One region of the Halomonas qinghailakensis genome, then DNA from elsewhere that is predicted to be linked to it. Evidence: predicted binding sites of a transcription regulator. Region 1 holds the regulator's gene; each other region holds the start of a gene.

Evidence for each region. Region 1 encodes sigma-54, which starts transcription at its own class of promoters, with help from an activator protein. Its sites were predicted from a motif close to TGGCACNNNNNTTGCTNT; they were not measured.
Region 2: M0220_RS09055 (P-II family nitrogen regulator) is a predicted target of sigma-54. The motif match lies at 4,205-4,222, and genes of this name have one in related genera.
Region 3: M0220_RS13110 (HAD-IIB family hydrolase) is a predicted target of sigma-54. The motif match lies at 5,835-5,852, and genes of this name have one in related genera.

What each region holds. Positions count from the first base shown of each region.
Region 1 is NZ_CP096973.1:3,240,631-3,248,231, forward strand. Features, by position in the region: gene pmbA (metalloprotease PmbA) at 1-320, shown strand, start outside; gene M0220_RS14695 (HPr family phosphocarrier protein) at 387-656, opposite strand; gene rapZ (RNase adapter RapZ) at 717-1,631, opposite strand; gene ptsN (PTS IIA-like nitrogen regulatory protein PtsN) at 1,706-2,176, opposite strand; gene hpf (ribosome hibernation-promoting factor, HPF/YfiA family) at 2,181-2,489, opposite strand; gene M0220_RS14715 (RNA polymerase factor sigma-54) at 2,588-4,003, opposite strand; gene lptB (LPS export ABC transporter ATP-binding protein) at 4,109-4,834, opposite strand; gene lptA (lipopolysaccharide transport periplasmic protein LptA) at 4,914-5,417, opposite strand; gene lptC (LPS export ABC transporter periplasmic protein LptC) at 5,426-5,998, opposite strand; gene M0220_RS14735 (KdsC family phosphatase) at 5,998-6,540, opposite strand; gene M0220_RS14740 (KpsF/GutQ family sugar-phosphate isomerase) at 6,575-7,561, opposite strand.
Region 2 is NZ_CP096973.1:1,911,409-1,919,009, reverse strand. Features, by position in the region: gene M0220_RS09075 (ferredoxin--NADP reductase) at 1-620, shown strand, start outside; gene glnK (P-II family nitrogen regulator) at 741-1,079, opposite strand; gene M0220_RS09065 (DUF3800 domain-containing protein) at 1,407-2,231, opposite strand; gene M0220_RS09060 (ammonium transporter) at 2,496-3,743, opposite strand; gene M0220_RS09055 (P-II family nitrogen regulator) at 3,803-4,141, opposite strand; gene M0220_RS09050 (accessory factor UbiK family protein) at 4,489-4,845, shown strand; gene M0220_RS09045 (efflux RND transporter permease subunit) at 5,076-7,601, opposite strand, start outside.
Region 3 is NZ_CP096973.1:2,836,345-2,843,945, forward strand. Features, by position in the region: gene M0220_RS13075 (hypothetical protein) at 1-503, shown strand, start outside; gene glyA (serine hydroxymethyltransferase) at 659-1,924, shown strand; gene M0220_RS13085 (glycosyltransferase family 32 protein) at 2,060-2,860, opposite strand; gene M0220_RS13090 (FlgO family outer membrane protein) at 2,902-3,492, opposite strand; gene M0220_RS13095 (hypothetical protein) at 3,497-4,207, opposite strand; gene M0220_RS13100 (hypothetical protein) at 4,206-4,343, shown strand; gene M0220_RS13105 (OmpA family protein) at 4,443-5,486, shown strand; gene M0220_RS13110 (HAD-IIB family hydrolase) at 5,912-6,847, shown strand; gene M0220_RS13115 (glycosyltransferase family protein) at 6,869-7,601, shown strand, end outside.

The DNA of each region.
Region 1 (7,601 bases):
CAGGCGGGGCGCGCAATTTACGTTTACTAGCACCGCTAACGTCCCGGGATGATTTGCTAAAACAGATGGGTCGTGGCATTTGGGTGACTGAACTAATGGGGCAGGGGGTTAACGGCGTAACAGGTGATTACTCACGAGGTGCCGCAGGCTTCTGGATTGAAAACGGCGAAGTGCAGCATCCTGTCGAGGAGTTCACTATCGCTAGTAACTTGAATAGCATGTTTGCGGGCTTAGTGGCCGTTGGCGATGACACAGACACCCGTGGCAGCATTCACACGGGTAGCTGGCTAATTGATGCAATGACCATTGCGGGTAGCTAGTAACAAGCTTAACAACTAATGAAGCCAGCTGTGTGGCGAATTACTTGCAGTAGATGTTACCTGACATTATTGCTCTTCATCAAAACGCGCGTCGAACAACGCTTCTATAGCTTCTAATGCTTGTTCGGCGTCGTCTCCTTCAGCATGTATTCTCAACTCGGTGCCGCAGGGGGCGGCCAGCATCAGCAGTGACATAATGTTAGCGGCATCTGCCATCTGCTGTTGTTTGTAGACGTGAATATTGGCCGAAAATTGTTGGCCACACTTGACGAGTTTCGTCGCTGCACGGGCATGAAGACCGCGCTGGTTAGTGAGTGTTAACGTTCTTTCAGGCACTCTGGTTCCTTTTTGCCGAGTGGGGTCGTTAAGAAAAGGCGTTAGTTATTGCTGTTGTGCTTATGTTTCGCTGGTTGAAGATGTGGGCGCAAAAGGCAACGTTTCACTTAGGGTGTACTGCAACCCTAGTTCACGATGGCGGAGTTGAACCTCGCCTGTGTGCCTAACTAGCTTTTGCGCTAAGTCTTCTACCATGTAAACAGAGCGGTGCTGCCCACCGGTGCAGCCAATGGCAATCGTCATATAGCTACGCTGGCTATTTTGATAGGCAGGCAACCACTTTTCCAACCATACCTGAATATCATTACTCATCTCTTCCACTATGGAATAACCACTTAGGAAAGTAACGATTTTAGCATCGCGCCCAGTATATTGGCGTAACGTAGGATCCCAGTAGGGGTTTGGTAGACAGCGCACGTCAAAGACTAGATCTGCATCGAGCGGCACGCCGCGTTTGTAGCCAAACGATTCAAACGTAAGGGTAAGTCTATCTTCTCGCTGCTGGGCAACCTGATCTGTTATTCGGCGTCGCAAATCGTGAACCGATAAGCGAGAGGTGTCGATCATTAGGTCTGCGAGATCTCGAATGTCGAGCAGGGTTTCTTCTTCTTTATCAATTGCTTCTTCTAACGTCATATCACTATCCCGGGTTAGCGGGTGTCGCCGCCGCGTAGCAGAATAGCGTTCAAGAAGTATGCGAGCATCCGTAGTGAGATAGATAACTTGAAAGTGAATGCTTTTCTGGCGTAAAGCCTCGAGCATTGTCGGCAATTGCTGTAAAGCTGCTGGTAGATTGCGAGCATCAATGCTGACCGCTAGCTGAGTGCGCTCTCCTTGCTCACGCAGTTCATCTACTAGGGAGCCAAGTAGCATGGCAGGTAAGTTATCGATGGCGTAATAGCCAAGATCTTCTAACGCTTGTAAGGCGATAGATTTACCGGACCCTGAACGGCCGCTAATGATCACCAGTTGCATAGATTTTCTCTTGGCATGCCAATCAAAATGGGGATAAACGTTAGTTTAGCGTGTAGTGCTTAGCGGTGGGCCATCTAGGTAACAGGCTGCTCGCGTATTTTCGCTGTGATGAGTTCTAAAAGCTCACGCTGGCTTGTGGATTTACGCAGTTGTTGACGTGTGTCGACGTTATTCATAATAGACGCCACTTGACCTAATAATGCTAAGTGGGTGTCGTCTGCCTCTTCAGGCACCAATAGCACGAATACAAGATCGACTGGATCACCATCAATAGCATCAAAATCTACCGGCTCAGCAAGCTTTAAAAAGCCAGCGATGGGCGAGCTGCAATGAGGGCTACGTGCATGAGGAATAGCAACTCCGTTGCCTATTCCTGTGCTTCCTAGGCGTTCGCGTCCAATAAGACGGCTAAACACTTCTTGGCTGTCTAAACTTGGGATGTTTTGTGCAATGAAGGTGCTGAAAAACTCCAGCACCCTCTTTTTACTGCCCCCAGGAACGTCATAGAGAACGCGCTCTGGGGGGAGGATAGTTTCCAACGTCATTGAATTAACGCACGCCTGCGCCTTGGGCGCGAGCTTGTGCTTTTTCCTTATGTTTAACGAGTTGACGATCAATTTTGTCTGCTAGCGCATCAATGGCTGCATACATGTCATTATCTAATGCTTCTGCGTGTAGGTCTGCACCGGCAGCATGCAGCGTGCAGGCAGCTTGCTGGCGCTCCTTTTCAACAGATAAGGTCACTTGTACGGTAGTAATATTGTCGTAATGGCGCTCAACGCGTTCCAGCTTTTCATTAACATAGTCACGCAAGGCGTCAGTCAGTTCTACGTGATGACCAGTGATATTTACTTGCATTGACGTGCTCCTTATCCGTCGGACTGTTCTTCGATTGTAACCCTTTTTGCGCTATTGCAAAGCCCTTAAACAGACTTTGTCTCTTTAGCGCTGTTTTATCAGCGTAAGCGGCGACGTTCGCTGGAAGAAGGAATGCCCATCGACTCGCGATATTTGGCCACTGTACGCCTCGCTACATTAATGCCTCCCTCTTCCAAAAGCGATACAAGACGGCTGTCTGAGAGAGGTTTGCCAGGCGGTTCATCTTGCACCAGTTTTTTGATTCGTGCACGGATGGCGGTGCTAGAGTGGCTGTCACCTCCGTCTTGCCCGCTCACTTGGCTGGAAAAGAAGTATTTGAGTTCAAATACGCCGCGCGGGGTATGGATATATTTCTGGGTGGTGACCCTGGAAATAGTAGATTCATGCATTTCCACAGCGTCTGCGATATCCGCTAAAATTAACGGCTTCATAGCTTCTTCGCCGTGTTCCAGAAAGCCTATCTGGCGAGCGATAATTTCTCGGCCAACACGCAGTAGCGTATCGTTTCGGCTTGAGAGGCTCTTGATTAGCCAGCGCGCTTCCTGAAGGTGCTCCTTTAAAAACTGGTTATCCTGGCTTTTGTCAGCCCGTTTGATAAGACTTGCGTAGTCAGGCTGAATACGCAGTCGTGGCAGTGCTTCTGGGTTTAGTTCCAGGTGCCAGCCTTCGTTGTCATGGCGAACCACTAGGTCTGGCGTTACATAGCTGTCATCGGTGTCTCCAAATGCGCTGCCTGGGCGAGGATCAAGGCTGCGGATCAAACGAATTACATCATCTAGCTGATCATCACCCAAGCTTAAACGTCGCTTTAACAAACGCACATCATCCTTACCGAGCGCTTCAAGAAATTGACGCACTAGCCTCTTGGCAGGCATAAGCAGCGGTGTATCTTCCGGTAGTGAGGCGAGCTGCAACATTAAACATTCGCGCAGATCACGAGCAAATACGCCGGTGGGTTCAAACTGTTGAAGACGCAGTAAGGTTGTTTCAACTTCACGCTGGCTAAGCCCTTCATGACCTTGGGCCTTAAGCCCCTCGCGGATGTCATTGAGGGGCTGAGTTAGATAGCCATTAGCATCCAGAGCATCTATAAGGCTTTCTGCGATGGCATGGTCGCGAGAGGAGAAATCCGTCATGGCGAGCTGCCAAAGTAGGTGGCCATGTAAGCTTTGACCAGCGGCTTGACGTTCAAAATCAGGCCCCTCGCCGCCGCTGCTATGGTTGCCTAGATCCTGATAAGTGTCTGACCAGTCACTATCAGTGGAGAGTTCGTTAGGAATGCTGTCGGACCATTCCGTTTCCTGGGGTTCACTAACAGCCTGTTCGCCGAATTCGTCTTCCTGCTCAAGCATTGGGTTGGCATCAAGTGCTTGCTGAATTTCTTGACGAAGGTCCAATGTTGATAGCTGCAGCAGGGCAATCGCCTGCTGCAGCTGGGGTGTCATGGTCAGCTGTGTGCCGATACGCAATTGAAGAGAAGCTTTCATGACCATCTGAGAACCACTCGTTTATCAGAAAGCTCCACCCTAGTGCGAGTTATGGTTTGGTGCAAGTGCAATAAGCATGCCACAGACACAATTTTTCAGGCAGGTGGTTGTTTACAGGCGAAAATCAGCACCTAAATAAACATCTCTTACCTTTTGGTTGTTGAGAATTTCTTGTGGCGGGCCGCTAGCGATGATGTGACCGTCGCCAACAATATAGGCGATATCGCAAATATCCAGCGTTTCTCGCACATTGTGGTCAGTAATCAATACGCCTATATGACGTTTTTTAAGTGCTCGGATAATTGCTTTAATGTCGCCTACTGAGATCGGATCGACGCCAGCGAACGGCTCGTCAAGCAAAATAAAGGCAGGTTCTGTTGCGAGGGAGCGAGCAATCTCAACACGTCTACGCTCTCCACCTGAAAGGCTCATACCTAAATTGTCGCGAATGTGGGTGATATGAAAATCTTCCAGTAGCGTCTCAAGACGTTGTTCGCGGGCGCTGTGATCAAGTGCTTTACGAGTCTCCAAGATTGCCATGATGTTATCGGCAACGGATAGTTTGCGAAAAATAGAGGCTTCTTGAGGCAGATAGCCAATCCCTGCCATGGCGCGCTCGTGCATAGGAGCATGCGTTAAATCAAGCCCATCAATGCCTACTTTTCCTGCATCAGACTTTACTAGGCCGACAATCATATAAAACGATGTTGTTTTGCCTGCGCCGTTAGGGCCAAGCAAACCGACGACGCTGCCTTGAGAGATCTCTAAATTTATGTCCTTAACCACGCGACGGCGTTTATAGCTTTTGGCTAAGTGATGGGCATAGAGTGTTTTTATCGGCGCCTCTTCGAATGTTGGTTTTGATGATGTGGTCTGAGGTGCTGGCTCTGCGCTATTTGTCGCCACTGGGCGCTCCCTATTGTTCTGGCTGAAGCGTCATTCGGATACGTTGTGGCTCACCGCCACTCACGTCAGAGCGGGCCTGAACCACGCCTTGGTCAATGAAATACTCTAATCGGCCGCCCTGAAAACGATCTGTTTGCTGGGTAAGTTCGGCTTGATCAATCAGTTCTACTCGGCGTTCGGCCACATGATAGATAATCCGCTTTGCCCAGCCTTCCATCGGGCTAGCCTGACCTTCGGGTTGGTTGCGTATATAGGCTCGCTCACCGGTTGCCACGGCGCGCGATAGTTCGCCAGCATCATTGCGCTGGATTTCAACGCGATTGCCGCGCAGCTGCATATTGCCCTGCCGAATATCGACATTCCCAAAATACACGGCGGTGCCCGCTCGTTGGTCTAGATCTAACCGGTCAGCTTCTACTTCTACAGGGGCTTGGCTTTGTGCCATGACCGGTAGCGCTGCCGCAGAGAGGGGTAGCGCAATGGTGAAGAGTGCTGTACGAATGAGAGCGTTCATTGCGGCTCCTACGGAGAACGAGTGGCAGGCGGATGAGTGCCGCGCACGTTATTGGTTAAGCGAATCTGGCTATCATCTAGCCATATATCCATGCGTGATGCGTCAAGGCGCTGAGGCGGTTGCTGTAGCACTGTTTTGGAATCGCTCCAGGCATGACGCGTGACGCCATTATAATGTAATAACTCTGTATTGAGCTGCCAGCCCTCATCAGGTGAGAGCAGCTGGGCAGAGCCGGCTAATGTGAGTGCCTGTGTATCCGTATTTAGGGTACCTGTCTCAGCTGTAGCCAGCCATTGGCGTTCTTCACTATCAAAGAGTGTCGCTATGGGAGAGGTAACATCAGTCATCGCTGTCTGCGGGGTGTGCACTAAGCGTGGCGTCATTAGCGATTGCTGAATGGTGCCTGTGTCACCAAATAGTGTCATTTCCGCATTTTCAAGTACGTGACCTGGCTCTTGAGCCCTCGCATCGGGATTAAACGATTGGTCTTTATATCCACGCGGGTCTATCCAGGCAAGTACACCCCCCAGCACCACCACAAGCGTGGTAATCCAAAACCGTTTCCTAACCCAAAAGCGCATTACGATTGACCGTGTAAATACGTATCTAACACAGCGTCCCAATGACCTTGAGACATCAGTAAATTATCGCAGATTTCACGCACAGCACCGTGGCCGCCAAGCCGATCAGTGATCCAGTCAGCATGGGTATGCATATAATCAGGGGCATTAGGGACAGTGATGCCAACGCCTGAGCGTTTCATCGGTGCAAGGTCTGGCAGGTCATCGCCACAATAAGCAACATGCTCTAGTGTGATATCTAGGCGTTGGCAAAGCGCGCGTAGCGTAGTGAGTTTATCCTCACACCCTTGATATACATGCGTAATGCCCAAAGAAGCGGCACGTTGGCTGACCATAGGTGAATCCCGCCCGGTAATTAAGGCAACATGGATACCTACGCGCTTCAATAGCTTGAGACCGTGACCGTCTTGGGTATGAAACGCTTTGATTTCGATGCCATCCGCTTGAAAGTAGAGGCGGCCATCAGTAAGTACGCCGTCAACATCAATCGCCAGTAGTTTTACGCGGCGAATCCGGTCTTGTAGTGCTTCAGGTAGGGCCATATAGCCTCCCTATTATTAACGTTTAAAAAGATGGTTATATAACGCCGCTAGCAAGTAGGTCGTGCATATGCAGCGCACCAATGGGACGCTGCTGATCATCCACAACTGCGAGTGCGGTAATTCGACTATCTTCCATAATGCGAACGGCTTCAGCCGCCAATATATCGGGTCCAATACGTTTTCCAGGGCGCGTCATAACATCATCGACGATGACGTCACGCAGGTCATGAAACTGATCCAGCGTTCGGCGTAAGTCACCGTCGGTATAGACGCCCGCAAGACGCCCCTCACTATCCACTACACAGGTAAAGCCCAGGCCTTGCCGGGTGATTTCTATAAGTGCATCACGCAAGGGGCTGCCTAGTGCCACTTGGGGGAGGCGTGTCCCGTTGTGCATCAAATCTTTAACGCGAAGGAGCAAACGTTTGCCCAGGCTACCTCCTGGATGTGAAAGTGCAAAATCCTCAGCGGTAAATCCGCGTGCTTCCAATAACGCAACAGCCAAAGCGTCGCCTAAGGCAAGTGCTGCAGTGGTTGAACTTGTTGGCGCTAGGTCGAGAGGGCAGGCTTCGCGCTCAACGCCACTATTGAGGTGTGCATCCGCATGTTTAGCCAATGTTGAGCCAGGGCGGCCGGTCATACTAACAAGAGGAGTGCCTAAGCGTTTCAGTAGCGGCAGTAGCGCGGTAACTTCTGCTGTTTCACCAGAGTTGGAGAGTGCTAATACGACATCCGCCCGGGTAATCATGCCGAGATCGCCGTGACTGGCTTCGCCTGGGTGTACAAAAAAAGCAGGCGTACCGGTACTTGCCAATGTAGCTGCTAATTTCCCCGCAATATGACCTGACTTACCCATGCCAGTCACGACAACACGGCCATGGCAGGCAAGAATCAGCTCGCAAGCGTGGTCAAAATGTTCATCAAGTTTGGCTTGTAGCCCACCAATGGCTGCCTGCTCAATTTGTAAGGTGCGCAGCGCACTTTCACGCAGTGGGCTAGGGGTCGATAGTGGCTGGCGCATAAGGTGGTCTCTTTTTCATTAGCGTTAAAACAGTAAGAAT
Region 2 (7,601 bases), 1.3 Mb from region 1:
ACTCCATTGCCAGCCCCAATTACGAAGACCATCTAGAATTTTTCAGCATCAAAGTACCCGATGGCCCGCTTACCTCGCGTTTGCAGCATCTAAAAGTTGGCGACCAAATTATGGTCAGCCGTAAGCCTACCGGCACGCTGGTATGCGATGACCTGCTACCGGGCCGCAACCTTTATATGCTTTCCACCGGCACAGGCCTCGCACCATTTATGAGTCTGATCCAAGACCCTGAAGTGTACGAGCGCTTTGAAAAAGTGGTGCTGATACATGGCGTGCGCGAAGTGTCTGAGCTGGCTTACGCCGACTTCATTACCAAAGAGCTACCTGCGCACGAATATCTAGGCGATGACATTGCCGAGAAACTGGTGTACTACCCCACGGTTACCCGTGAAGAGTTTCACACCATGGGGCGCCTGACCGACCACATTCGCAGCGGCAAGCTGTTTGAAGATACCGGTCTTCCGCCGATTGACCCACGCCAAGACCGCGCGATGATTTGCGGTAGCCCCGCCATGCTCGACGACACTAGCGCACTGCTAGACGAGCTGGGCTTGAATATTTCCCCGCGCATGGGCGAGCCGGGCGACTACGTGATTGAGCGCGCCTTTGTTGAAAAGTAAGCAGTAACAAGCAAGAAATTGGCGGCTAGGTAAGCGACCGCCAACTAATAACAACGCCCCGCTAAACAACACCATTTAGCGGGGCGTTTTGGTAACGTTAGGCAGCTAGGCCTGTCGCGGTTAAACCGCGTCTTTACCGGTTTCACCAGTACGAATACGGATTACCTGCTCCAGTGGCATTACAAAGATTTTACCGTCACCGATCTTACCGGTGTTTGCCACTTGAGTGATGGCATCAATCACCTGCTCGGCCATATCGTCATCAACGGCTACTTCTAATTTCACCTTGGGCAGAAAATCCACCACGTACTCTGCACCACGGTATAGCTCAGTATGGCCTTTCTGACGGCCAAAGCCCTTCACTTCCGTTACCGTAATGCCCTGCACGCCGATATCAGAGAGCGATTCGCGTACGTCATCAAGCTTAAACGGCTTGATAATGGCTGAGATCAATTTCATTGCGACATCCTCTAGCTTGGTGGCCTTTTATCAAAGGGTGGCGGGACACTGCTGTTAGCCAAGCCCGTTAGCGTTAAGCATACACCGCTACCGGCAGAGAATAAAAAAAGCGTTTAGAGGCCGCCTCACTCCTACCCTAGTGAGTACTACACACTTGCTGTTTTTATGTAGTGGTTTTTTCTTGGCTAGTAGCCACTCGGTCCGGAGTTTTTCGAAAGTTTCATCGTTCACACTCTGAATTCCTGTTGCCACTAGGTATCGACCCTGCCTATACTTTGGGCCAAGTGGATTGGGGGTGCCCGGTCGGCGTTATAGCCTCGGTGAGTTTCATCGGGGCTTTTCGCTGTCTAGGGGCGGGTAAATCATTAAGCCCCAATCTTCATACCCCTGGCCAACGCCATTTCTTCCTCCCTCACAGTAAAATTTATCTTTGAGAGCATCAAAAGCCCTATTGGATTGTTCTGGTCGCAGTAGGCTCAGGCCTATTGGTCGAGCCACTAAGTCGGCTAACTGCAGTCCGGATGACATTACTTTTTTATCTGCAAACAGCACATCAAATGGCAGCACAATATTTCTGGCATTATCACGATCGCAAATACGCCTAAACTCAAGCTCCAATTCATCATCTTCTTTAGGTCCGCGGCGCTCAACCACTACATGGGTTAATGACGTCTGCTCGTTCTTCTCTTCCAGAAAATCGTAAAGCGTTTCTAGGCAAAACCCAAGAGCAATGTGGTAAGGGTTGGTGTTGGCAATATCCTGTTTTTTTAAGCGCCGCTTATCTATCACGCAGCTGATCAGAATAAAGTTACTGCGTTCAATAATATTTGTTAGCTCATTGAGAAAATGGTGTTTCTGTTCTCGACTGCGAAATATAGTGAACTGTCCTTTTTCCTTGCGTATTTCGCTTTCGTGCAGCACTACTTGATCATGCCCAAAGTGATGAAACTTAAATTTTTCCAGTGCTGAAACTACCTGCTCACTGTAGTGACGTTTATGGAATACACACAACGCCAATACAAATAGCGGATACTGCGGATCAATGGTCTCCATACCATGGTCGCCGCTCTCATCCACATACACAATGTACTTGCTAAAAGGGCTATCAGGCTCAGCCTGAGCAAATAGTGACAACTGTTGTTTATCTGACATCGCTCAGCTCTCGGCCTTTTGAGTTAACACTATTTTTGTGGGGCACCCATGTTCGTCAGCATAACTAAACCGACTAGGCGAGGTACATAGCGCTAATTTTAAAAATCAGGCTTTAAGGCCAGGTCTTCATAATCAAGTTTCAAGAACTACCTATCCATAACTACCTATCCATAACTATCTTTCTAGAACTATCTTTCTAGAACTAAAAAGGCCTCCCGATAGGGAGGCCGAAAGAACACGCCAGCTCACTTCATTAGCGCAGGCTTATTTCTTAACGCTAAACTCAGGGTAGGCTTCAAGACCACACTCGGCGATATCGACACCTTCATACTCTTCTTCTTCGCTAACGCGAATTCCCATGATGGCTTTCAATACCAGCCAGACCACAAGACTTGCCACGAATACCCAGCCAAAGATACCGACGATACCAATCAGCTGTGCACCGAAAGAAGCATCACCATTGGTCAGCGGCACTGCTAATACACCCCAGATACCCACAACACCGTGTACCGAGATTGCACCCACTGGATCATCAAGTTTCAGCTTGTCCAACGTGACAATAGAGGCGACGACGATCACACCACCCACAGCACCAATCACAGCAGCGCCCAGTGCAGAAGGAGACAGCGGATCAGCGGTAATCGCCACTAGACCTGCTAACGCGCCGTTCAGTGCCATAGTAAGATCAGCTTTACGGAACCACAGCTTGGCAAGAATCAGTGCCGCTAGAACGCCACCCGCAGCGGCTGCGTTGGTGTTCACAAATACTTGAGCAACGTTGTTGGCAGAGCTGATATCAGACATTTTCAGCTCAGAGCCACCGTTGAAACCGAACCAGCCCATCCACAGAATGAAGGTACCCAGGGTCGCCAGCGGCATATTTGCACCTGGAATCGCATGGATAGAACCGTCTTTACCGTACTTACCTTTACGTGGGCCAAGCACTAAGACACCAGCTAAGGCAGCGGCTGCACCAGCTAAGTGAACAATGCCGGAACCCGCATAGTCAGAGTAACCCACTTCAGACAACCAGCCGCCGCCCCATGTCCAGTAACCAGATACTGGGTAGATAAAAGCTGTCATCACCACGGCGAAGGCCAGGAATGCCCACAGTTTCATACGCTCGGCAACCGCACCCGACACAATCGACATGGCGGTTGCGACAAACACTACCTGGAAGAAAAAGTCAGAGCGCATGGAGTAATAAGGTGCATCGTCACCACCAGCCGTCACCGCATCAACGCTATTTTCAGTGCCAATCAGGAAGCCAAGGTTAGGTAAGAAGCCTCCCGCGCTGCTGGAATACATGATGTAGTAACCCACCAGTAAGTACATGGTGCAGGCAATCGCAAACAGCGCGATATTTTTGGTCAAAATCTCGGCGGTATTTTTTGAACGCACCAAACCCGCTTCAAGCATCGAGAAGCCAGCGGCCATCCACATTACGAGCACGCCGCAAATTAAGAAGTAAAACGTATCGAGCGCATAGCTCAAATCAGCTAACTCATTCATGAGGTGTTCCCCGTTGTACTAAGAGAAGTTATACGTAAAAACAGTCCGGAAAGTGTTGATCACACAGCGTCTGCGCCGCGCTCACCGGTACGAATACGGATCACATCTTCTAATGGCGTTACAAACACCTTGCCGTCGCCAATTTTGCCACTGTTAGCTGCGCTGCAAATGGCGTCGAGAACGCTCTCCAAGCGCGCATCATCGACAGCAACCTCTACTTTTACTTTAGGTAGGAAATCGACCACATACTCCGCGCCACGGTAAAGCTCGGTATGCCCTTTTTGACGGCCAAAGCCTTTGACTTCAGTAACCGTAATGCCCTGAACGCCGTTATCGGCGAGCGCTTCACGAACGTCGTCAAGCTTGAATGGCTTGATGATAGCGGTGATGAGTTTCATCCCGGATCTCCCCTGCTGGATTAGGTAGCGGCAGCGCCGCCCGAGTTAAGTACTTACCTCGTCAATGCGCATACCGTGCCACTCAATTTTTTTTGCTTAAAAGTCAGCAGGTTGTTTCACATAATTTAAGATTATCTAACAGGGAGTCAGGCATAGCAGCATTTGCCATTAGCTGCTTGCACCATAAAAGAACATTAACAAAAGCGAGACGCTTCATTTCGATGCAGCAAACCAATTGCGAAAGGACTGAAGCTAAATTGCAAACGACGCATGCGTATTGGCGACGGGTTGCGTATCCTTATTAATAAGCAGTGCACATTTATGCGTGGACATTTAAGGAGAGAGCGATGGCGCCTCAAGATCGCATTAGCCGTTTAGCCCAGCAAATCGGGGATCGTCTGCAAAACGCATCCCAAGCCCCAGAAGACATTCAAAAGGGCGTACAGCAGGTGGTACGCGGTGCCTTTGACCGGCTGGAACTGGTGTCACGGGAAGACTTTGATATTTTGATGGATGTACTACAGCGCACGCGCTCACGCGTTGAAGCGCTGGAGCGGCAGGTAGCCAGCCTTGAGGCAGCAGTGGAAGCCTCTACGTCTACAAGCAACACCCCTGTTGAAGCAGAAGCACCACCAGCGCCCGTTCAACCACAAGGTACTAGTGCTAACAGTACTGAGCCGCCTAAAACGGATACTCCAAAGTAAGCAACATCCGTTTGCCAGCGGTGAGAGATACCAGCTGCTGGCTTCTTTATCTATTTAGCCACCATCACCATCACTCACAGTCGAAATGATGGTGACGGTGCGTCTATACGCCAATGTTGAGCACCAATAAAGGGCAGCCAAACGAAGCAGCCGCACATTGTTGCATCCAATCGCGAAGCAACTGCACCACGCTGCCCTCACCGTTTGGCGCCAGCGATTGATAAGGGCGCTCAGTGAATCTTGATCTGGTAAAGCACGCAGTAGATCACCGGTAGTACGATAAGGGTGAGTAGCGTGGCGACACCGAGACCACCAATCAGCGCGACCGCCATGCTGGCGAAGAATGCATCACTAATCAGCGGGATCAGCCCTAGCATGGTAGTCAGCGCAGCCATGGAAACGGGCCGGACACGACTAATGGCAGCGCGTACTACAGCGTGATAGCGATCTTTGTGCAGTGGTAGCTGCACATTGATCTCTTCTACCAGCACAATGGCATTCTTGATCACCATCCCAATCAAACTCAGTGTGCCCAGCAACGCCATAAACGAGAACGGCATCCCAGTTATCAGAAGTGCAGCGACTACCCCGACAATGGTCAGCGGTACCAAAAACCAGATCGCCAGCGGCTGACGGAAGTTGTTAAACAACACCACCGTGATGATAAACATCATTACCAAGCCAAGTGGCAGTGAGGAAAATAGACCGCTCTGTGCTTCACCAGCAGTCTCAAATTCACCGCCCCACTCAAGTCGGTAACCGGGTGGCAGGTCAAGCGCCTCTACTTGCGGTCGAACCTGAGCCAATACACTAGCCGCAGTCACGCCACTGAGCGGGTCGGGTTCACCATATACTGCTAGCATGCGTTCGCGGTCACGGCGCATCATCAATGGGTCAGCCACCTGGGTCGTCACATCGCGCATCACTTGGTCTGCAGTGATGTAGCGCCCCTGTTCAGCGCTCCATACGTTAAGTGATCCGACGTTATCGATATCATTGCGCTGCTCGGGTATGGCCCTGGCAACAATCGGGATAAGGTCACTGCCGTCACGATAAATGCCCACCTGACTACCACTGGTACTTAGCGCCAGTGTGGCCGCCAGATTCTCACGGGTAACGCCCAGCCGTCGCGCTGTGTCTTCGGCAAAAATTGGCACCACGGCCTGAACACGGTTACGCCAGCTAGTGCGTACGCTGACCATATTGGACGTATCACTAAACAGGGCTGCAACTTGTTCACCTAGCTGGCGTAAGACAGCAGGATCGCTGCCGTATAGCCTTGCTTCAATTTTCGCTTTCGGAGCAGGGCCAACTTCCAACGGGGCAATTTTATAGTCGATATCACTGTGATCACGTTCAAGCACCGCTTCAACATCCGCCATGCGCGCTTGCTGCGTGACCTTGTCATCAGTTTCAATTATTAGCTGCGAATAGCTGGCATAACGGTCTTCCGGCGCATAGGTTAGGGTAAAGCGCTGGGCACCGCCGCCAATAACGGTGGTAAGGTGGCGTACACCGTCCATGTCCATGACCACGTCTTCAAGTTCAGCGACCCGCCGTTCAGTTTCCAGAATATCGGTGCCTTCTGGTGTGCGGTAATCGACAAAGAAGAGAGGCGTATTCGAGGCAGGGAAGAAGGCATTCTTGACGGAACCAAAACCGACAACCGCGCCTGCCAGTATTACCAATACCAGCCCAATCGTCAGCCAACGCAGCCGGATACCCGCCACAATCACACGGCTAAATACGCGGTACACCACGCCTGTATAGGGGTCTTCGTCTGTGCTGCTAGGGGCGACATTGCGAAACAGCAGCTTGAAATAGAAAGGCGTGAGCGTCAGCGCTGTTAGCCAACTTAACAGCAATGAATACAGCAACACATAGAACAGCGAGCCGATAAATTCACCGGTGGTATCCGGCGACAACCCAATTGGTGCAAACGCCGCCACTGCAATCAGCGTGGCTGCCAGCAGCGGCCAAGCGTTTTGCTTAACCACCTGATGTGCCGACTCACGAATACTTTGGCCGCGCTTAAGGCCTACTAGCATGCCTTCGGTAACCACAATGGCATTATCGACCAGCATACCCAAGGCGATAATCAGCGCACCCAGGGAGATTTTCTCCAGTTGCAAGCCGTGGATACGCATCAACATAAAAGTGCCAATAATGGTGATCAGCAGAATAAAGCCCATCAGTAGACCGCTGCGCCAGCCCATAAACAGCATTAGCACTACAATAACGATGGACACCGCCTGAAGCAGGCTGATTAGAAAACCGGATACCGCGTCATCTACCACGCTCGGCTGGTCATAGACCACATTAAGCTCCATACCCAACGGCGAACGTGCCTCCAGTTCCTCTAGCCGTTGATCTAAGCGGGCACCTACTTCGACCACGTTAACGCCACTTTCAAACGAGATGCCTAGGGAAATGGCCGGCCGCCCCATATCGCGATAGAGCAGTTGTGGTTGCTCGGCTAAGCCACGGGAAACCTCCGCGATATCGCTCAACCTCACTAACTCACCGTTGCCTTCACTGACGATGAGCGCACGTAAATCATCAATATTGGCAGAACTACCCGACGGCGTTACCCGGAAACGCTGGCCTCCCTGCTTTAAGTGTCCCGAATCGACTACCGCATTTTGCGTATCAAGCAGTTGTTGGAGTGAACTTAGAGGGATGTTCAACGCACGTAGCCGCTCTCGGTCAACTTCTATGAAAATGCGCTCTTCCCTGACCCCCGCCAGCGACACCTT
Region 3 (7,601 bases), 400 kb from region 1:
GAGCTGAAGGGCGCAGCCATTCCCGTTGGGAAGAAGAGGGGGAGAGTGATCGGCTGATTGCTGATGGCTATTTGCGCTTGAGTGGTGCTGCAAGCGTTGAATACAGCCTTGATTTGCCGATCATGTTGCCAAAAAATGTTTCCATTGAGCAGGCAATGCAAACTCCCTCACTGTTTGAATCAGCAACGTTGCAGGGTGGTGAGGTGAACGTGGCTTATACCGATGAAGGGTTATTACCACGATTAACCACTGAAATTGCGGCAAACGAGAACATTACCGAAGCACAAGCCGTTTCTCAGGCGTTGGGCCAAGCTCGTCAGCTTGAGCCATTATTAGGCCCCCAAATAACTAAATTAATGACAGGGTTAGTCGATATTATGGCGGGTCATTCCCAAGCCTTAACGGTTAATGTGGCCTTGCCCAACCCGTTTATTATTAACCAATTCATAATGAATCCTATGGGGAATGCCGAACAGTTTACGTTCACCTTTGAGCTGAAGTAGCGTGGTTGACCAGTTAGTCAGTTTTTACTGATTGCTTCAACATGAAATACGCTCATGCACGACCTGACGCGGATGCGATGAAAGTCGCGTCAGGCTGCGTTATGATAGCGCCCTAGATTCTCCATGATGATCCTTTCGTAACGAGGTTCCCGCCGATGTTCAGCCGCGATATGACAATTGCCGGATTCGATGATGTGCTTTTTGACGCGATGCAAAAAGAAGTTGCACGCCAGGAAGCTCACATTGAATTGATTGCTTCTGAAAACTACGCCAGCCCCCGCGTATTGGAAGCGCAAGGCAGCCAGCTGACCAATAAATACGCCGAAGGCTATCCAGGTAAGCGCTACTATGGCGGCTGTGAATTTGTCGATATCGCTGAAAATCTTGCGATCGACTACGCCAAGCAGCTGTTCGGCGCGACCTACGTGAATGTTCAGCCTCACTCTGGTTCTCAGGCCAATAGCGCGGTTTTCCAAGCGCTGGTAAAACCGGGTGACACTATCTTGGGTATGAGCCTGGATGCGGGCGGTCACTTAACCCATGGTGCCAAGCCTAACTTCTCTGGCAAGCACTACAATGCTATCCAGTATGGGCTGAACGAGCAGGGCTTCATTGATTATGAACAGGTGGCCGAGCTTGCTCGCGAGCACAAGCCCAAAATGATCATTGCTGGTTTCTCGGCCTATTCACAAATTGTTGATTGGGCTAAGTTCCGTGAGATCGCTGACGAAGTAGGTGCCTACCTGCTGGTGGATATGGCACACGTCTCTGGTTTGGTCGCTGCAGGCGTTTACCCCAGCCCGCTGCCCCATGCCCATGTGGTGACCTCTACTACCCATAAAACCCTGCGTGGTCCACGCAGCGGCGTCATTCTTTCTGCGGAAAACGATGCAGATATCGAGAAGAAGCTGCAGTCAGCGGTCTTCCCGGGTGGCCAAGGTGGCCCGTTGATGCATGTTATCGCTGCTAAAGCGATTTGCTTCAAAGAAGCTATGGCACCTGAGTTCAAAACCTACCAGCAGCAGGTGGTGAAAAACGCCCAGGCGATGGCCAAGGTGTTTATCGATCGTGGCTACGATATCGTGTCTGGCGGCACTGAAGACCACTTGTTCCTATTGTCTCTGATCAAGCAAGGCGTGACCGGTAAAGATGCTGACGCCGCTCTTGGCCGTGCGCACATCACCGTGAACAAAAACGCAGTGCCTAACGATCCGCAAAGCCCGTTCGTAACCTCTGGCTTGCGCATTGGTACGCCGGCGGTGACCACTCGTGGCTTTGGTGAAGAGGAGTGCACCCAACTGGCTGGCTGGATTTGCGATATCCTAGATGTGCTGGCTAAGGGCGATGACACCAGCGCTATCGAAGCCCAAGTGCTTGATAAAGTGGCACAGGTGTGTGGTCGCTTCCCGGTTTACAAGTAATCGAAATGCGTTTTGCCATGCCGTATAAACCTTTCTAGATCGTCTAGTCGCGGTATGGCAACGCAGAAAGCGATAAAAAAAGCGCTAACCTTCACGGTTAGCGCTTTTTTGTTGGTATGAAAGACGATCTTAAGATCAAGGCTCTTTTTGGCGAATAATGCTGACTTTTTTCTGCTCCTTCGTCCATTTGCCTGCTTTTTTATCAACGTACTGAAAGTACTCGTTAGTGAAATTGCCCTGGTTGCAGGCATGGCGATATGACACCGTGGGTACCGCGTTTTGATCGAGCAACTGAATAAATACGCCAGGACCAGTGAGTTCAAACACGTTGGTGAGCGTGTTCTCTTCAATGTTTTGTTGCACTCGATCAATCAGCCTGCGTAGGTTGGGGTTGCCTGGTTTGCTGGCGATGAAGTAGTTGCTCAGCTCACCCTTACGGGTCGTGACATAGAGTTCGTCAATATCGGCAGGAACAACGCGGGCAAGTGGCCAAATGGCATGTGCGTCAATATCTAGGTAAACGCCACCGTACTTGTAGAGCACCATGAGGCGCCAAAAATCCGCCTGTGCTGCGCCAATTTGCAACTTTGAATAGCTGGTGAATAGGGCGTCGTCGAAATTCTCTTTAATGAAGTCACTCCGCGCCTCGGTAATCATGAAGCGATATTCGAAACGGGGCGCCATGAGCCGGTTAAACAAGTAGTTCAGATAAACCGGCAGCGTCACCTTATTAGTAAAGTTAGTCTGCCAAATAATACGTGGGATAGACGAATGGTCTTTAGGTGCTAGCCAAGGCGCGGCATGGGCTGGCAGGGTGAAGCGTTTGTTCGGCAGCACGGCATGAAAAATATAGCTAAGCAGCTTAGTAATGTTTGCGCATAGCTTTATCAAGCGACTAGTGGCCACAATAAGTGGTTTGCTTGTGCGGGTGGGCATGTTCATCCTTTTCATTCGTGTCGCGGCAAGAGGTGAGTCGACTACCAGCCGCCTTGGCCTTCCAATAGGCTTCGGGTGTTATTATCCAGCGGCAGTTTAAAGTCAGCGCTGCCAAGCACCATTGCATCACCAGCGCGGACTACTCGTGCGCTCACATAGAGATAGTCCTGGCCTTGTGCGTAAGTACCCATCAGTATGGAGCGTGCATTGTGCTGGGCGCTAAGACGTTGGACTTGGCGGGATAAAATTAATTCGCCAACAGTCTCTTCGATAAACATGCTGTCACGCATTTTGACTTCGCGTACCTGCATACCTTGCCTTGCGAGGGCAGACGCCATAATTTCTGAGCTAATACGGCCAAACGTAGACGACTGGCTTAAGTTATCAATACTCACGAAGGTAGCTGCAATCATGGGACTATGGCGTGTAAGGTCTGGATTGCTGGCGACCATTTGAGCGGCGGCTTCATGGGCTAGCTCGGAAAGGTCTGGCTGGGGCTCGGCATTTCTCACGCTATTGTTATTGCCAAGCGCAGCACAGCCTGCCAAGAACAGCGTAAGCAGCGCAGCAATAAACAGGCGAAAACTTGCGGTTAACCCGCGCAGTTTAAGTGGGGCAAAAAGTGAAAGCATGTAATTACCAAGTATCGGTGATAGAAACAGTTGGGGTTGCAGGCGCTTGAGGGACGCGATGTGGGGCATAGTGGCGTCGGTCACCCGCATTAATGTAATAAATATTAGATGAGGAGTAGAGAATACGGTCATTATCAACAATCTGGGTAGTGATGATAACCTCTTCTTTGCCCTCATATGTCCAACTGCCGCTGGTTGTATCCGCCACCATCGCCGCGGGGATTAATGCCAGTGCAGGTTCGCTCCAGTTTCCAAGTGCCATGCTAGCCACGGTAACACCACCCGCCAAAGCGGTGTAAGCACCAAAAGGCGGGCGTACATAACCGCGATCACGATGTTCAACGACTTCTACATCTACTTGCACAGTAGCTCCGCCAGCGTTGGGCTGGGTCATTACGCTACCGCCTCGCGATACCAGTTCGCTTGTTAATAGCGTACGAAAACCGCGCTCAAACTCGCCACCGTAGTAAGCATTCATTGACGCGTGCTCTTGCGCCGGGATATGCAGATCCCTAAAGCGAACGTGCTCACTGCGTAGAATGCCTGCTGCTTCGTGCTGAGCGAGTACTTCCCAGTGTTGAGCTGCCTGCATACGCTGCTGCTCACTATAAGGATAGGTGGTCGCAATGGGAGCTTGTGATGTGTTGGCATAGAAGCAGCCACTTAACATTAGGCTCGCCAGTCCGATAAAGGCAGGGCGCAATAGTTGAACCATGGATGATGACCTTGTTGGTAATGACAGCGTTTTAGAGGGCATCGTTTTTAAAGACATCGTTATTGAAGATACCGTTTTTGAAGGCCTGGCCCTCGATGCCACGGTTATTGATGGGATAGGTCGGATGCGCACCTGATAGTTCCTTCTCGCTACGAAACGGCTTTTGATAGACTAGTTTGCCATGCTTACCCTAGATCGGCCACGAGGTTAAAAACTTGAATGAGTGAAAACACCCATGCTTGAAGACCACCGCGCTGGTCCGCGTCATGATTCATTGCTAACCGCCTATCCAGAAGATGAAAGTAATAGCGGTTGGATGATTAGCTATATCGACATCATGACGCTACTGGTAGCGCTGTTTGTCATCATTATTGCGGCGGCTGATGTTACTAACCCATCATGGTTTCAACAGGAAGCTTCTGATGAGTACAGCTACGAGGCAGCGCCAGCCATAGAAGTGCCATTGCCTGCCGCACTTGCTGAGCGTCGTGAGCAGCGCGCGATAATGGGCGTGCTGCCTAGCGATGCGCTCAGTCCGCTTGCGATCAGTGCTGCGTTAGGCGTAGCAGGCTTACCTAAGGCGCGCGCTGTTGTTGAGGGCGTGCCGCCCCTATTAGCGCGAGCTAAAGAAGTGTCGGCAATTGAAGAAGCATCAATAGAGACAGCGCCATCAGACTTAGCGCCATCGATGGTTGCTAGTGGGCTTCCGCAGTTGTTGCTGCGTTCTGATGAGCGTCAGTCAGCTTCGCCGTTCGCGGATTACATGGTCGTGCTCACTGACCGTCCCCCTGTCAATGTACAAGCAGTATCAGATAACGCGATCAGTAGTGCATTAGCGCTTGATGAGCGATTGAAGGAGCGTGTGGAAGCATCGACGTATCTACCTAACTTAGAAGGCGTGGAAGTTTCCAGGGTTGCTGAGGGTATCAGCTTGCGAGTGCAAGATCGGCTGCTATTCCCCTCTGCCGATGCTCAGTTAACAGAGGGTGGCACCTCGCTAGTAGGGTCGCTGATGGAAACCATTCAGCGCTTTGAGGGCGAAGTCTGGGTGGAAGGGCACTCCGATAGTCAGTCTATTAATACGCCTGAATTTTCATCCAACTGGGCGCTTTCGAGTGCGCGGGCGATTGCGATTGTTGAAGCACTAGAAGCCGCAGGCGTCGCCCCAGAGCGTTTACGAGCGGTAGGGTTAGCCGCAACCCAACCATTGGAAGATAACGCTACGGTTGAAGGGCGAGCGCGAAACCGGCGCGTTGAGGTTGTTATCCACGTGGACTAATGTTCTTTATAGATGAATGTTCTCCATAGTCTAATGTTCTCTATAGTCGAATATGCTTTGGGGTAAACATTTACGTAAGTATTTAGCAAAAAAAGCCCGCCGGGGGAGGCGGGCATGAAAGGGCTTGGCTCACTGCAGCCCACTGACATCAGGTGAGGGGTGTACAAGGTTGTCAGTGGGTACAATTCGAGTATAGCTATTTGTGAGCTTTTGCCAAGGGTTTGTCGCATTTTTTTGTTTTTTTATATGCACTGTTTTAGTGCGCTTAGATTGCGTTGTTTTGGTGCTTGCAAAAAGATGGCTGTTCTTGATGGCTTAACTTAATGATTTTTAGAATTAAAATGGTATTGGCATATAAACTGCTTAGTTGCTTGTCTACAAGTGAGCGTGCGTAACGACATTTAAGATTTGCAAAAGGTGGTGCTATGACCGAACACACGCGTACTGCGTTACCCAGTAATGCTCAGTCACCCAGTGACATGGACCCCGCGCTTCAGCCGCGTTTGGTAGTCACTGATTTAGACGGTTCACTGTTAGATCACCACAGCTATGACTTTTCACCTGCTAAACCTTGGCTTGCCCGTCTTAAACAGCTAGGTGTACCGGTCATACCGGTCACTAGCAAAACCCGCGCCGAACTTATACCCCTGCGTGAAGCCCTTGGGCTAACAGCGACTCCCTTTATTGCTGAGAATGGTGCCGTCATTGGTTTACCGCCCGGCTGGTGTCATGCACGACTAGACCGGCCTGGTAATGGCCTAGACGGGGTGGTTGTTAAACAAACGGGTGTCGATAGCGGCTTCATTAGAGCGCGCTTGAACGTTTGGCGTAAGCGCTTAAACATTCGTTTTACTCGCATGGGGGACTTAAGCCTGCAGCAAGTGATGGAATTGACCGGGCTTGATAAAACCCGCGCGAAAGCTGCGCGGCAGCGAGAGGGGAGTGAACCGTTTATTTGGGAGGACAGTGAGGCTGCACTTGAAACGTTCCGCATTGCGCTGCAAGGCGATGGCCTTGAACTCACCCAGGGCGGGCGCTTTTGGCATGTGATGGGGCGGCTGTCTGATAAAGGCGGTGCAGTAGAGTGGCTCATCAAACGATTTACTGCTTTACGAGGCAGTCAGCCGCTTACATTAGGTCTGGGCGATGGCCCAAACGACATCACGATGCTGGAAACTGTTGATCAAGCCGTAGTCATTCGAGGCTGTCACGCGCTCAACGTCGAGCCGCAAAATAGCGTGCTATATCGGACACATGCAACCGGGCCAACTGGTTGGGCTGAGGGAATAGACCACTGGTGGGGGCAAGATGAGGGTGGGCTAAAAATAGCACCCACCAATGAAGCCGCTGCATCAGTTTAACAAGCCACGGGAGGCTAACGTATGAGTGATTTTCATCAAAATGGTGTGATTACCGATTTTCACAACTTAACCCGTCGGCCGGTTGAAGCGCTTGAACAGGAGCTTTGCCAGTTTGCCAAGCGCCGCCCAATGGGGCTGATATTACCCTCGCTTTTTTCTGAACTGGAAGGACCAGCACTGTCGGCCATTGTGGATGAGCTGGTGAAAGTGCCTTATCTCAATGAAATTGTCATTGGTTTAGACAGGGCAGATCGTGACCAGTTTTTATATGCGCGCGAGTTCTTTTCACGCTTACCCCAGCACACTCGCATTTTATGGAATGACGGCCCGCGTTTACGCGCCATCGACCAAGAATTAGAGAGCCACGGCTTAGGGGCTTTAGAGCCAGGGAAAGGAAGGAACGTATGGTATTGCGCTGGTTATGTGCTGAGTTCAGGCCGTTCCAGCGCTGTTGGTCTTCACGATTGCGATATTCTTACCTACGACCGAGGCCTTCTGGCAAGGCTTATGTATCCCGTCGCGAACCCCCGGTTCAATTACAGTTTTTGTAAAGGCTACTACCCGCGTATCGCTGAAGGAAAGCTCAATGGGCGCGTTTCTAGGTTAATGGTGACGCCGCTGTTACGGGCTTTGAAAACCGTCTGTGGACCGCTGCCTTATTTGGATTATCTAGACAGTTTCCGTTACCCCTTGTCCGGCGAGTTTGCTATGCGCAGTGACGTACTTGAAGGTATACGCATTCCCGCTGATTGGG